2 regions of the Parabacteroides sp. AM58-2XD genome follow, and region 2 is predicted to be linked to the other one. Evidence: riboswitches for the same ligand, from Rfam matches in the RefSeq annotation. Region 2 holds a riboswitch; the other holds the start of a gene.

Region 1 (4,376 bases), on a different contig from region 2:
GATACCTGCTTTGGTAGGCGTGATGGCCGTTACCAGGATCAGGTTATGTTTTTTGATTTTCTCTTCATCGATCAGGTGAAGGGGCACTTTGGCGATATACCGACCATAGTTTTGTACTTCTTCGCGCGGAATACCCAAACCTGTGGCAACTTCCTTTATTTTGCGAAGGGAGACTTCTCTTGCAATTTCTATATCCGATTTCATGTGCTTATGTAAGTTTAAAGAGGCAACAAAAGTATATTATTTTTAATTAAATAACAAAATGATAGAATGAAAGGTTGTAATGCCTGATAACTGCGTAAAATTGGCGTTATATTGACAAAAGTCACAAAAAGGAGGCTGGTAATGATTCTTTGTTAAGTGAAGTGCGCATTTTTCAACTTATTTGTAATCTTCGGTTGGCAAAAACAGTGTATTTCGACAGTTCTTGTATTAAAGAACTTTAAAATATAGATAAAGGGTTGTGGTGTATGATAATTTGTCTAATTTTGCGATATCAAAATGATAAAATGAAACTAATGGCAAGTCTAGAGTGATAAAAAGAAAGTAAATGGCAATTTTAAAAACTTCGGTTTATGTAATTAAGGAGATTTGATTATGGCAACAATGAGATTTAGTTTGGCAGGCGTCGTTTCAAGAGAAACAGAGACAGGATCATGGGTTAAAACAATTGCAGATTGTTTGGGTATTCGAATGTTTTCGAAGATGGGTTCTTCGGAGAGTATGAATAATGTCGGTTGGGATACCACCAAGCAGAAGGAAATCCAGGATCTTCATCATTATGCCATCAGCAACTTGATCCCCAGGGCCGGAGTCTATCAGATGAAGTTACTTGAATCGTTGGCACAATCTGCTTCCATCTATTCACCGGAAGAGACTGAAACTCTTTATAATGAAACGAATAAAAAGATTGAAGAGATCAGCAGTCACATTTCAGGAGTATTAGTGAGTGCACGTGAGTTGTGCAAGTCGGGGCATCAGAACTGGGAATCTGTCCAGTCGCTTCGCTACCATATGAACCGTCTGAACGGTATCATAGAATCCGTATAGTTTTTGCGATACAATAATCGGGATAGTAATTTTTAAGTTGAGGGTGTAGCAAAAGTTTCTTCTGCTACACCCTTTTTTTATTGTATGATCATCAGTGAGAAATAAGGGAAAGATTTCTCTGCGATGATTTGCCGGTCGGAGGTGTAGTATTCCTTATCCGTTCCTACATTTTCAAAATAATGGAATTGTGTCTGCGGATGCTTGCGGATACATGCATGTACGGCTTCCACGCATTGCGACAGTTTCATAATGACGATCACGTATCCGGCATTTATCTTTTCAGATAATTCTTCCGCGGAAGGAGTGCCGGGAATAACGACGATCTGTTCTTCCTGTTTGACAATGTGCAAGCCGGCCAGTGCTCCGGCAGCGATGAAGGCGGGGATTCCGGCAATACGCTGAACGTCGATTCCCGTCTCTATAAACTTGTCATATATATACTGGATGGAAGAATAGAAGCCGGCATCGCCTTCGGCTACGATAACGATCTGTCTGCCTTCCGCATAGTTTGCGGCGGCTTCGTTGTAGAGGGCGTCGTAGGCTTTCCAGGCTTCCGTGCGGTCTTTGCTCATGGGGAGCATGAAGCAGCGGATGGCAGTTTCGTTTATTTCCAGTGCACGTACGATATCGGCGGCACGCGAGAGGATTTCACCCTGCCTGTTACGGGTGGCTGGGCAGTAGATAATATCTGCTTTCTGAAGTTGTCGGAGACTTTCACTGTGATAAGTTCCGGTTCGCCGGGACCTAATGATACGAAACTGATCGGGTAAGTCATTTTATTCTTGTTTTTATTTGGGGTGCAAATGTGCTGAAAATAGTGCAAAGTTGCAAACTTCTTATTACTTTTGCGATCGAAATAGGTTCTGTAAAACTCCTGTTCATGGAGACAGATTAAAAGGGAACCGGGTGGAAATCCCGGACAGTCCACGCTGCTGTGAAACTTCGTAACATTCCGATAATACCTTTTGCCACTGATCCGTAGGTGATCGGGAAGGCTTTCGGGATGGAAGTAAGTCAGAAGACCTGCCATTTTTAGCATAACAGTTGTCCTCGTGGGTTTGGACAGTTTGTGTCGGATAAAAACAAATATGAATATGAACAAGTATTTAGCAGGTTGTTGCCTGGTTGCATTACTGGCAACGTCGTGTGTATCGAAGGAAAATCGGGAGGAGAAGGAGAGTGTTTCGGCACAGCAGACAGCATCTGCTGATCGTGAGGCGCATATTACGCCGCAATATGCCAAAGGTTTTCAACTGTCCTATGCCGACGGTTATATCCTGATGGATATACAAGATCCCCAGAATGAAGAAAGCACCCGTTTCCAATATGCCTTGGTAGAGCGCGGAACGAAGCCGGAAGGTATCCCTGCGGATTATACGGTTATCGAGATCCCTGTGCGTAGTGCCATTTGCATGACTTCATTGCAGCTATCCAATTTCATCAAGCTAGGGGCGGAAGATAAAGTGGTCGGCATCACCAGTACCCGTCATCTTTTCAACCAGACTGTCAATAAGCAGCTGAAAGAAGGAAAGACAGCCAAGATCGGTATCGAGGGTAATTTTGATAACGAAGTGATCATGAGCATCAATCCTGACTTGATTCTTATTTCTCCTTTCAAACGGGGCGGATATGAGACAATGAAAGATGTCGGTATCCCTTTGGTACCGCACTTGGGATATAAGGAAACGACTCCGCTGGGACAGGCGGAATGGATCAAGTTCGTCGGATTGCTGCTCGGTATGGAGAAAGAGGCGAACGATAAGTTCTCCGCCATAGAAAAACGTTACAATGAACTGAAAGCGCTGACAGCCGAAGGACAGGTGAAGAAACGTCCGATCGTCTTCAGCGGCGAGATACACGGAGGAAACTGGTATGCGGTAGGCGGGAAGAGCTTCCTAGCGCAACTCTTCAAGGATGCCGGTGCCGATTATTTCCTGAAGGACGACGACCGTTCCGGTGGTGTCACGCTCGATTTTGAAACGATATACAACCAGGCTGACGATGCCGATTACTGGCGTATCGTGAACAGTTATCCCGATACATACAGTTATGAGGCCCTGAAGGAGCAAGACCCGCGTTATGCCGATTTCCGTGCGTTCAGGGAGAAAGGCGTCATCTATTGTAACATGCGGGAGAAGCCTTTTTACGAAAGTATGCCTACCGAGCCGGAGGTCTTGCTGGCTGACCTGTTGCATATTTTCCATCCGGACTTATTACCGGACCATACACCGGTCTATTATGATTTACTTAAATAAGCGACGATGAAATACTCGAATACTTTCCTGATGCTTCTGATCGTTGTTACCATCGTTGTCCTGTTGTTTCTGAATCTGGTGCTGGGATCTGTTTCCATCCCGTTGCAGTCGGTCTGGCATATCATTTTCAGTAGCGGCGAAGAGCCTGTTACCTGGCAGAACATTATCTGGAAGTCGCGTTTCCCGCAGGCACTGACGGCTTTGGTTGCCGGTGCCGGATTGTCGATCAGCGGGCTTCAGATGCAGACCGTGTTCCGTAATCCGCTTGCCGGACCTTCCGTATTGGGTATCAGTTCGGGGGCGAGCATGGGTGTTGCCTTTGTCGTCCTGTTGAGTGGCAGCCTGGGAGGTGTGGCGCTCAGCAAGCTGGGGTTCATGGGGGAGATAGCCCTGTCGGTTGCAGCCGTGATCGGTTCTTTGTCTGTGATGGCTCTGATCGTATATGTCTCGCAGAAAGTAAAAGGAAATGTAACGTTGCTGATTATCGGTGTGATGATCGGTTATGTAGCGAATGCCGTGATCGGGGTATTGAAGTTTTTTAGTGTGGAAGAGGATATCCGTGCTTATGTGATCTGGGGGTTGGGAAGTTTTTCCCGTGTATCGGGCAACCAGATGATGTTATTTGTGATCATTATGGCGGTGCTGATCCCTCTTTCCTTCCTGCTGATAAAGACGCTGAACCTGATGTTGTTGGGTGACGGATATGCGCGTAACCTGGGGTTGAATATAAAACGGGCGCGCCTGCTCGTCATTACTTCGGCGGGTGTGCTGACGGCTATCGTCACAGCTTATTGCGGGCCGATCATCTTCCTGGGACTGGCAGTGCCGCATCTTTGCCGCGCCATCTTTCAGACTTCTGACCATCGCGTACTGATGCCGGCTGTCCTTTTTGCCGGTGCCGCCTTGGCGCTTGCCTGCAACCTGATCGCTCGTATGCCTGGCTTTGAAGGAGCCTTGCCGGTCAACTCGGTAACGGCCCTGGTGGGAGCTCCGGTAGTAGCTTCCGTCCTGTTCCGCAAACGTAAGAACGAATTGAACGAATGAGTATGAAAGAGGCAACGATACAGATAA
Region 2 (4,376 bases):
GAAAATATAGCTATGATCGCTGCCTATATAGATTATCTGGTCAATCTGGAGGAAAACAGATCCGGTCAGGCTTCCGACAATCGTCCGATCAGCCGCTGGCGTGAATTCGGATTACAAAAAGGAGTCCTGCGTATTTAATAATCGGCACATTAGCACTATTGAATAATTATTATTTATGGAAATACATATTGGAAAAAGAGTTGCGGATGTTTCGTTGGTCAGTAAAGATGGAAACAAAGTCCGGTTGACTATTGACGGTATCCCTTATGAAGTCGATGTCGTAATGGCCGAAAATGGCGCCTGTTCTATTTTGCACAACGGTGTTTCGTATAATGCAGAACTGATCCGCGGAGAAAGTGGTAAAAACTATACGGTGAATACCCATTTCCTCTCTTATGGTGTGGATATTGTTGATACGCAGGTGAAATATTTGCGTATGCGCAGGAATAGCGAAGAGCGGCAGGACAATAAGATTATTTCTCCGATGCCCGGCAAGGTGGTGAAGGTTGCTGTTCAGAAAGGCGACCGTCTCGAACCTGGCGATATTGTCGTAGTGATCGAAGCAATGAAGATGCAGAGTAATTATAAGGTAAGTTCGGCCTGCACGGTACGCGATGTGCAGGTAAAGGAAGGGGATTCGGTGACGAGCAACCAGGTCCTTCTGACTTTGGATATAATAACAGACAAAGAGGATTAAAATGGGAAAAGAACATTTATATAAAACGTTTGAAGAACTGGATAAGGCTGCTTCGTTGGGAGGCGGTATGGCACGTATAGAGAAACAGCATGAAGCCGGACGTATGACTGCCCGTGAACGTATTGACATGTTACTGGATAAGGGTACATTTGTCGAACTGGATAAGTTTGTCATTCACCGTTGTACCAATTTCGGTATGGAAAAGAACAAAATAGCGGGTGACGGGATCGTTTCGGGGTATGGCAAGATAGACGGACGCCAAGTGTTTGTCTATGCTTATGACTTTACCGCTTACGGAGGAACATTGAGCGGAACGAATGCCGCGAAGATCGTCAAGGTGCAACAACTGGCATTGAAAAACGGAGCGCCGGTAATTGCCCTGAATGATTCGGGTGGTGCCCGTATTCAGGAAGGGGTCAGCAGTCTGGCCGGATATGCTCCATTTTCTATCAGAATACGATGGCCTCGGGAGTGGTTCCGCAGATTTCTGCGATCCTCGGACCTTGTGCCGGAGGAGCCTGCTATTCGCCTGCGTTGACCGATTTTATTTTTATGGTGAAAGAAAAAAGCCATATGTTTATCACCGGTCCGGACGTGGTCAAGGCGGTTACCCATGAAGAAGTAGGAAAAGAAGAATTGGGCGGTGCTTATACACATAGTACCAAGAGCGGTGTTACTCATTTTATGTGTGATACGGAAGAAGAAACATTAATGAGTATCCGCGAATTACTCGGTTTTCTTCCGGCCAATAATATGGAAGATGCCCCACTTGTTCCTTGTACGGATGATATCCGCCGTGAAGAAGAATCGTTGCAGGAGGTGATTCCGGATGATCCGAATATTCCTTATGATATAAAGGATATTATTGAACCGGTGGTGGATAATCACTATTTCTTTGAGGTAATGCCGCATTTTGCAAAAAACATCGTAGTCGGTTTTGCCCGTTTAGGCGGACGTACGGTCGGTATCGTTGCCAACCAGCCGGCATTCCTGGCAGGTGTGCTGGATATCGATGCTTCGGATAAGGCGGCTCGTTTCATCCGTTTTTGCGATTGTTTCAATATTCCGCTGGTTACTTTTGAAGATGTACCCGGTTTTCTTCCGGGATGTACCCAGGAGCACGACGGTATTATCCGCCACGGCGCGAAGATCGTCTATGCTTATGCGGAAGCGACCGTACCTAAAATCACGTTGATTACCCGGAAAGCCTATGGCGGTGCTTATATCGTTATGTCGAGCAAACCGACCGGTGCCGATGTTAATCTGGCTTACCCAATGGCGGAGATTGCCGTTATGGGAGCAGAAGGGGCTGTTAATATCTTATATAGAAAAGCAACCGGAGAAGAGAAAGAGCGGGCTATGAAAGAGTATGCGGAAAACTTCTCTAATCCCTACCGGGCCGCTGAGCAAGGATTTATCGACGAGATTATCATGCCGCGGCAGACTCGTTTCAAGCTGATACAGGCGTTGGAGATGGCAAAGAACAAAAGCCAGAGCAATCCGCCGAAAAAACATGGCAATATGCCATTGTAACGATTTGATTTTGTTGTTAGAATTATGAATGGTAAATCCCTGTCGACCGTGAGGCTGGCAGGGATTTCTGCTTATGTCATAGTTTTATAAATAAACAGGAACGTAAAAGTTTAAAAAACTTGTATTTATCATATTGATTTTGTCTTTTATTTTGTAGCTTTGCCTCCGAATTGGTTTCGTGTTGTCTGTTCGGATGATACGGATTAAAAGGGAATCGGGTGTAAATCCCGGACAGTCCCGCTGCTGTGAAGCTCTAATAACATCCTGAAAACAACTTATGCCACTGACATGTGTCGGGAAGGCTTCAGGATGGGAGTCAGTCAGAAGACCTGCCGTTCGTTAAAGGCTGTTTTTCCTCGTGGGTTAGGGAAATGGTTCGAAAAGAATATTAATTCTAAATTGTATGAAAATCATGGAGAAGCTTTGTTCGCGTTGTGGCGTGGAGTTTTGCTGTGCCTCAAAAGTGATTGACTATGGAATGGATTCATGAATTATTATGGGGAGAAGGTATCGGACATTCCATCCTTTTACTGTCTCTGGTTATTGCCATAGGGATCCAACTTGGGAAAATCAAAGTATTTGGGATTTCTCTGGGGATAACCCTGGTATTGTTTGTCGGCATTCTACTGGGACATTTTGGGTTTACAATCAATCCGTCTGTCATTCATTTCTTTAAAGAGTTTGGATTGATCCTATTTGTTTATTCAGTCGGCATGCAGGTCGGACCCGGTTTTTTCTCTTCTTTTAAGAAAGGGGGGATGACTTTGAATGGTCTGGCTTGCGGAATTGTCTTTCTCGGGGTTATGATGGCCTTGGTGATACATTTTGTGACAGGAATCCCTATTCCGACGATGGTCGGTATTTTATCGGGTGCAGTGACAAATACACCGGGACTGGGGGCTGCTCAACAGGCATTTAGTGATATGACGGGGGCTTCCGATGATACGATTGCATTGGGATATGCCGTTGCTTATCCGCTGGGAGTCGTCGGTATCATCCTTTCCATGTTGTTTGTCCGGTATATTTTTCATATAAGTTTTGACCAGGAGACGAAAAAGCTGGAAGAAGAGAATAATGTGCATAATAGTGAGGCTACACCTATATCGCTGATAGTGAAGAATCCGGCTCTTTTTGGCAGGAAGATAATGGAGCTTGCCGCCCTGTTGGAGCATAGGGAATTTGTCATATCCCGTATTTGGCGTAACAAGACCAATAAAGTGGACATTGTTACCGGCAGTACGATTTTGGAAGAAGATGATAAAATATTCGTGATCACGACAGAACATGATGCGGAAACTATAAAAACCTTTATCGGTCAAGAGATAGAGATGGACCGTAAACAATGGATTCCCGCCGAAAGTGCTTTTGTCAGCCGCCGCATTTTGGTGACAAAGCCGGAACTGACGGGCACTAAACTGGGGGATTTGCAGTTACGCCGTTTGCATGGTATCAATGTCACACGTGTGAATCGTGCCGGAGTGGAACTGGTAGCAACACAAGGTTTGCAATTGCAGGTTGGCGACCGTGTAACCGTAGTTGGTAGTGAACTGGCTGTCGATAAGGTGAGTATGATATTGGGTAATTCGATGAAACGTCTGAATGAACCGAACCTGATTCCAATATTTATCGGTATCGCTTTAGGTATTATTCTGGGAAGTATTCCAATTAGTTTCCCAGGGATTCCTCAACCTATCAAGCTGGGTTTGGCAGGTGGTCCGTTGGTTGTCGCTATCCTGATCAGCCGTTTCGGATACCGTTATAAACTGGTTACTTATACTACCCAGAGTGCCAATCTGATGCTCCGGGAGATTGGTATAACCATGTTCCTGGCCTGTGTCGGGCTGAGTGCCGGGGATGGTTTTGTGGATACTATCGTGAATAAAGGCGGATTTGTCTGGATTGGTTACGGTTTTATTATAACAATGCTGCCTTTATTAGTCATCGGATTGATTGGCAGGCATTTTTTTAAACTGAATTACTATACGTTGATGGGATTGCTGGCCGGCAGTACGACGGATCCTCCCGCTTTGGCTTATGCGAATGCAACGGCGGGAAATGATGCTCCGGCAGTAGGTTATGCTACAGTTTATCCGTTGACAATGTTTTTACGTGTACTAACTGCCCAATTAATGATATTATTCTTCTA

What was found. Region 2 has a riboswitch for cobalamin ahead of DXA15_RS09410 (putative transporter). Riboswitches for the same ligand answer to the same signal wherever they lie in the genome.
Region 1: another riboswitch for cobalamin. It lies ahead of DXA15_RS20820 (ABC transporter substrate-binding protein); the one in region 2 lies ahead of DXA15_RS09410 (putative transporter).

The regions. Positions count from the first base shown of each region.
Region 1 covers NZ_QSDP01000112.1:2,204-6,579, reverse strand. The annotation lists partial or broken gene DXA15_RS20835 (formate--tetrahydrofolate ligase) at 1-204, opposite strand, end outside; gene DXA15_RS20830 (hypothetical protein) at 598-1,050, shown strand; partial or broken gene DXA15_RS20825 (precorrin-2 C(20)-methyltransferase) at 1,128-1,825, opposite strand; cobalamin riboswitch at 1,892-2,096, shown strand; gene DXA15_RS20820 (ABC transporter substrate-binding protein) at 2,145-3,305, shown strand; gene DXA15_RS20815 (iron ABC transporter permease) at 3,312-4,349, shown strand; gene DXA15_RS20810 (ABC transporter ATP-binding protein) at 4,352-4,376, shown strand, end outside.
Region 2 covers NZ_QSDP01000030.1:18,718-23,093, forward strand. The annotation lists gene accC (acetyl-CoA carboxylase biotin carboxylase subunit) at 1-138, shown strand, start outside; gene DXA15_RS09400 (biotin/lipoyl-containing protein) at 176-697, shown strand; partial or broken gene DXA15_RS09405 (acyl-CoA carboxylase subunit beta) at 699-2,230, shown strand; cobalamin riboswitch at 2,385-2,582, shown strand; gene DXA15_RS09410 (putative transporter) at 2,704-4,376, shown strand, end outside.